DNA from 2 places in the Streptomyces sp. NPDC050988 genome. Region 2 is predicted to be linked to the other one. Evidence: predicted binding sites of a transcription regulator. Region 2 holds the regulator's gene; the other holds the start of a gene.
The links. Region 2 encodes HspR, which represses chaperone genes until heat shock. Its sites were predicted from a motif close to TTGAGNNNNNNNNNCTCAA; they were not measured.
Positions count from the first base shown of each region.

Region 1: lon (endopeptidase La) is a predicted target of HspR. The motif match lies at 1,250-1,268, and genes of this name have one in related genera.

Region 1 is NZ_JBITFQ010000004.1:556,642-559,843, reverse strand. Features, by position in the region: gene lon (endopeptidase La) at 1-1,227, opposite strand, end outside; gene ACIBEI_RS13770 (hypothetical protein) at 1,383-2,327, shown strand; gene ACIBEI_RS13765 (rhomboid-like protein) at 2,285-3,202, opposite strand, start outside.
Region 2 is NZ_JBITFQ010000033.1:36,872-40,073, reverse strand. Features, by position in the region: gene grpE (nucleotide exchange factor GrpE) at 1-317, shown strand, start outside; gene dnaJ (molecular chaperone DnaJ) at 405-1,601, shown strand; gene ACIBEI_RS41255 (heat shock protein transcriptional repressor HspR) at 1,609-2,076, shown strand; gene ACIBEI_RS41250 (hypothetical protein) at 2,225-2,740, shown strand; gene ACIBEI_RS41245 (class I SAM-dependent methyltransferase) at 2,773-3,202, opposite strand, start outside.

The sequences.
Region 1 (3,202 bases), on a different contig from region 2:
GACGTACGTACGCCGGTGACCGCGGATCTCCGCCTCGTCCCGTACGCCGCCCAGGGCGACCCGGACGAACTTGCGGCCCATGGCGTGCGCGACGGACTCGCCGAGGCTGGTCTTGCCGACGCCGGGAGGCCCGACGAGCGCGAGCACGGCACCGCCGCGGCGGCCGCCGACGACACCCAGGCCCCGGTCGTTGCGCCGCTTGCGCACGGCCAGGTACTCGGTGATCCGCTCCTTCACGTCCTCCAGACCGGAGTGCTCGGCGTCCAGGACGGCCTTGGCGCCCTGGATGTCGTACTCGTCCTCCGTCCGCTCGTTCCACGGCAGTTCGAGCACCGTGTCGAGCCAGGTGCGGATCCAGGAGCCCTCGGGCGACTGGTCGCTGGAGCGCTCCAGCTTCTCGACCTCCTTGAGCGCGGCCTCGCGGACCTTCTCGGGGAGGTCGGCGGCCTCGACGCGGGTCCGGTAGTCGTCGGACTCCTCGCCCTCCGCCTCGCCGTTCAGCTCGCGCAGCTCCTTGCGGACGGCCTCCAGCTGGCGCCGCAGCAGGAACTCGCGCTGCTGCTTGTCCACGCCTTCCTGTACGTCCTTGGCGATGGACTCGGCGACATCCTGCTCGGCGAGGTGCTCGCGCAGCTGCTCGGTGGCGAGCTTCAGCCGGGCCACCGGGTCGGCGGTCTCAAGGAGCTCGACCTTCTGGGCGGTCGTGAGGAACGGCGAGTAGCCGGAGTTGTCGGCGAGCGTGGACACGTCGTCGATGGCCTGGACGCGGTCCACGACCTGCCAGGCGGCACGCTTCTTCAGCCAGTTGGTGGCCAGCGCCTTGTACTCCTTGACCAGCTCGGTCACGGCGCCGGGCAGCGGGTCGGGCACGGTCTCCTCGACCTGGACGCCCTCCACCCACAGAGCGGCTCCGGGGCCGGTCGTGCCGGCGCCCACGCGCACCCGGCCGCGCCCGCGGATCAGGGCGCCGGGGTCACCGTCGGCGAGGCGTCCGACCTGCTCGACCGTGCCGAGCACCCCCGTGTTCGCGTACGTCCCGTCGATCCGTGGAACAAGCAGCACCCTCGGCTTGCTTCCTCCACTGGACCGCGCGGCAGCCTGTGCGGCCTCCACCGCGGCCCGTACATCCGTGTCGTTGAGGTCCAGGGGCACCACCATTCCGGGCAGCACGACCTCGTCGTCGAGCGGCAGCACGGGCAGGGTGAGCGGAACGGACGTCAAAGCCATGATCTCCCCTTCGGCAGTCAAGTTGAGCTATGCCGACTCAATGCATGTGAGCCTCCAATTGTTCCCCGGACGCTGTTCGCTGTGAGCGATCGCGTCGCCGAAGGCCGGTGAACGTCTCGCCCGGCCGGTGCGTCACAGGTGCAGCGTCGGATTCCTTGTCCGTTCCAGTCGTCTGCCTCGGGGGCATCATGCGGACCGCTCGGCTGCGTAGGTTTCTCGTCGTCACAGGCCTGTTCGTCACCGCGGCCGTCGGGGTCGCCTCCTGCGGAGACAAGTACGGCGATGCCGGTACACATGACCCGGCCCGTACCGCGGAACGCGCGCGTCAGGTCTCCGACGCCTGGGAGGGCTCGGAGGCCGCACGCGTGTGGCGTGAGGGCTACTTCCCGCTCGGGGACCCGGTCCAGCTGCCCGAGGGGGCCTTCCACAGCGACGCCGACAAGCAGGCGTACCAACGTCAGAACTTCGAGATCCGCGGCTCCCTCCCCGGCGCCCCGGCGAAGAAGGGGGAGGTCCGCTGGCGCGACGGCGGCTCGCTGGCCGTTCCGGTCGTCTCCGCGCGGGCGGCGTACGAGAAGGTCGGCGGGGGTTCCGGTGCGGCCGGACCGGGGCCCCGGCTCACCGTGACCGGTGCGCGGCTCGGGGAGATGACGATCCGCACCAGCCGGGGCACGGCGACGGTCCCCGCCTGGCACTTCACGATCAAGGGCTACGACACTCCGCTCAAGCGCGTCGCGGTCGTCGCCTCGAAGCTTCCCAGGCCCCCGGTCAAGCCCCTGCCGGACCTGACGGAGGACCTGTGGGAGCTCGCCGGGCTGGACACGGTGTCGCGGGACGGCCGGACCGTCGTCCTGCGCGCCCACCACGGGTCCTGCGACGACGGCCCCGGCGTCGACGTGCTGGAGAGCGGGGACAACGTGGTGTTCTCCGCCTGGATCCGCAACCCCTCCGACGGTCTCTGCACAAAGGCGCTGCGCGCGAGGAAGGTGACGGTGAAGCTGGACCGGCCGGTCGGCGCCCGCATGCTCCTCGACGCGTTCACGGGCAGGCCCGTGCCTTACGAAGGGTCTCCGTGGTCCCGGTCGTCGTCCTGGAGCTGACCCGGCGAGCTGACCCGGCGCAGCAGCGGCCAGGTGGCCACCCCGATGGCCAGCGCCATGGTGTGCCCCCAGTTCGTCATCGGATCCGTGAACGCGATCAGGTCGCCGAGGACCATCCAGCCGAACACCGCGAGCACGGTCCAGCGCAGCCAGGGCCTCAGCAGCCCGGCCAGCGCTCCGACGCTCGTGGCGACGCCGAAGCTGATGCCGTAGTCGTAGCGGTGGAGCGAGCTCTCGGGGAGATGCCCGGCGAGGACGGAGAGACCGACGGGTATCTCGGTGGCCAGCGTCGCCAGACCGTGTCCCAGCAGGAAGACGCCCGCCGTACGCCACCCGCCGATCCGCCGCTCCAACGCGGTGAGCACCAGCAGAAAGGCGATCACGTACGCCGAGGTGAGGCCGCCCGCGATCCACAGCGCGCTGGCGACCAGCACACGCACCGGTGACTGCGCCAGATGCGCCACATCGGTACTGGACGCCTGGAGCACCCGGTCCACCAGGCCGGGGTCCGCGTACTCGGCGATGAGAGAGGTCACCGCGAGGACGACCGCGTACCCGAAGGTGAAGGGGGTTCCGGTGGGCGTGGGGAACAGCCGCCAGGGCCGGACGCGGCGGAGGCGGGCGAGCAGACGCCGGAGCCGGGCGCTCCCGGCAGTGGCGGGCGCGCGCTCGACAGCCGCGGGCACTCTCTCGGCGACGGCGACGTGCACGCCCTCGGCAGAGACGGTAGAGACGGTCAGGGGCCGCTGTCGCGGGATGCCGTCGAGCCCGGCGGCGGGAACGGCGTCCCGATCGGCGGTGGAGTCGGTGGAGGCAGCGGGGCCGGAGGGTGCAGAGGGAGCGGAGGACGCAGCGGGGTTCGTCGTCTCCGCGCC
Region 2 (3,202 bases):
TCGGCGGCTTCAAGTCGGTGGCCGAGTCGCTGGAGACCGTCGCGGCGAAGATGGGTCTGCAGCAGTTCGGCAAGGAGGGCGAGCCCTTCGACCCGACGATCCACGAGGCCCTGATGCACAGTTACGCACCGGACGTCACCGAGACGACGTGCGTGGCGATTCTGCAGCCGGGGTATCGCTTCGGCGAGCGCACCATCCGCCCCGCGCGGGTGGCCGTCGCCGAGCCGCAGCCCGGCGCGCAGACGGTCAAGGGCGACGAGACGGACGGGACGCAGGCGGCCGACGACAAGGAGAGCGGTGGCCCGGACGAGGGCTGACGTGAAACAGGGCGTACGCGCGCCCGTATGCGGCACGAACACCAAGCGCGTACGTGACAGTGGCGTGCGGAAGGAGGGGCGTCGAGGATGAGCACCAAGGACTTCATCGAGAAGGACTACTACAAGGTCCTCGGCGTCCCCAAGGACGCCACCGAGGCCGAGATCAAGAAGGCGTACCGGAAGCTCGCCCGCGAGTACCACCCGGACGCCAACAAGGGGAACGCGAAGGCCGAGGACCGCTTCAAGGAGATCTCCGAGGCGAACGACATCCTCGGGGACCCCAAGAAGCGCAAGGAGTACGACGAGGCGCGCGCCCTCTTCGGCAACGGCGGGTTCAGGCCCGGACCGGGCGCCGGGGGCGGCAACTTCAACTTCGACCTGGGCGACCTCTTCGGAGGCGGGCCGGGTCAGGGCGGAGCGGGCGGCCAGGGCGGCGCCGGCGGCTTCGGCGGCGGTATCGGTGACGTGTTCGGCGGCCTGTTCAACCGCGGCGGCACAGGCACTGGCACGCGTACGCAGCCGCGGCGCGGCCAGGACATCGACACCGAGGTCACGCTCAGCTTCACGGAGGCGGTGGACGGGGCGACCGTTCCCCTCCGCATGACCTCGCAGTCCCCCTGCAAGGCCTGTTCGGGCACCGGCGACAAGAACGGCACACCGCGCGTGTGCCCGACCTGCGTCGGCACCGGCCAGGTGGCGCGGGGCTCGGGCGGCGGCTTCTCGCTGACCGACCCGTGCCCCGACTGCAAGGGCCGCGGCCTGATCGCGGAGCACGCGTGCCTGGTCTGCAACGGCTCGGGGCGCGCCAAGTCGTCCCGCACCATGCAGGTCCGTATCCCGGCCGGGGTGTCGGACAACCAGCGCATCCGGCTCCGCGGCAAGGGCGCACCGGGCGAGCGGGGCGGACCGGCGGGCGATCTGTACGTCACCGTGCACGTCGACGCGCACCCGGTCTTCGGCCGCAAGGGCGACAACCTCACCGTCACCGTCCCCGTCACCTTCACGGAGGCGGCGCTCGGCGGCGAGGTCCGCGTGCCCACGCTCGGGGGACCTCCGGTCACCCTGAAGCTGCCCCCGGGCACACCCAACGGCCGTACGATGCGCGCCCGTGGCAAGGGCGCGGTCCGCAAGGACGGCACCCGCGGGGACCTGTTGGTCACCGTCGAGGTGAGTGTCCCCACGGACGTGACGGGGAAGGCTCGTGACGCGCTCGAGGCGTATCGCGAGGCCACCGCGGACGAGGACCCGCGGGCGGAGCTGTTCCAGGCCGCGAAGGGAGCATGAGGACACCATGGACGCAACCGGACGCCGTCGACAGAGTTCCTATTCCGCATATGAGCTGACGGAAGAAACACCGGTGTACGTCATCTCGGTGGCCGCCCAGCTCTCCGGCCTGCACCCGCAGACCCTCCGCCAGTACGACCGCCTCGGCCTGGTCTCCCCGGACCGCACGGCCGGGCGCGGCCGCCGCTACTCGGCCCGCGACATCGAACTGCTGCGCACCGTCCAGCAGTTGTCGCAGGACGAGGGCATCAACCTCGCCGGCATCAAGCGCATCATCGAACTGGAGAACCAGGTCGCCGCGCTCCAGTCCCGCGTCGCGGAGATGGAAGCGGCCCTGGACGGCGCGGCGGCCGCGATGCAGCAGCGCGAGGCCGCCGTCCACGCCTCGTACCGCCGCGACCTGGTCCCGTACCAGGAGGTCCAGCAGACGAGCGCACTGGTGGTGTGGCGCCCTAAGCGACAGCAGTCGGACTGACGCGTGCGTCCAGTTCGACACCTGTAGGCACACAGAAGGGGCCCGGAGATTCGACCGAATCTCCGGGCCCCTCCCATGTGTTGCGATCATGTACAGGACTACTGATCCACGGATCCGTTGGATTCGCGGGGGGAATGGAGCTTTTCCCATGGCCATGGTGGGGCTGTTCTGGATAGCCGAGGGCGATGTGTATGTGGGGGCGAAACCGTCCGGGCGCGCCCCGGGGGTGCGGCTGACGCCGGAAGGGGTCGTGTCGCTCGGTGACGGCAGCTCGGACCTGTGGCCGTGGGACGAGGTGCGTGGGCTGACCGTCGAGGATGTCCCGCTGAAATCCCTCAAGCGACAGATCAGCGTGATGGTGGACATGGTGCTGACCGTGACCAGCTTCGGCGAGACCGATGCGCCGCCGATGATGAGCGTCCTCGTCGAAACGGCCGACGGGACCACCGACTTGACCGTGTACGCGGCGGCTTCCAGCTACTCCCAGGAGGAGTACGACCTCTCGCTGTCCCTCCTCTCCCACCTGACGGCGGGCGAGGCCACCCTGCGCGCGACGCTGGCCGCCATGGCGCAGTGGGGCCGGACGCAGGAGGACGGGTCGCCGCGGGCGGCGGAGCGGGAGGGGTTGCTGCGGGAGTGGGTCGGGGTCGGCAGCCTCTCGTGAGTGGCCGTCCGGGCGTCAGCGGTGGCTGGGCATCAGGCCTGGCCGGCTCCCGGCCGTAGCGCCACGAAGACGAACTCCCGACCCGGCCGGTCGGGGGCGTCGCGGACTTCCTCCACGACGTACCCCTGCGCGGCCAGATCCGCCTCGATCTCGTCCCGCTCGCGGAAACGGAGGGTCGATTCCGAGGTCAGGACCTCCCCGTCCGCCGCGAACACAAAGGTGTGGCGGAACGTCACCAGCTGCCCGTCGACCTCGACCAGGTCGTCCCAGCCCTCGATCGCGCCGACGCCCGGGAGTTCCGTAACCCCGTACGAGGCCTCGCGGTTCCACTCCTCCCAGGCACGCCCGACCGGATCCCGCGTCTCGAAGACGAAACGCCCACCGGGCCGCAGGGCTTCGTAGGCGCCCAGCAGGGTCTTCCGCCACATCTCCGGATCGGCCAGCTCCTGGGCGGCGTTCGCC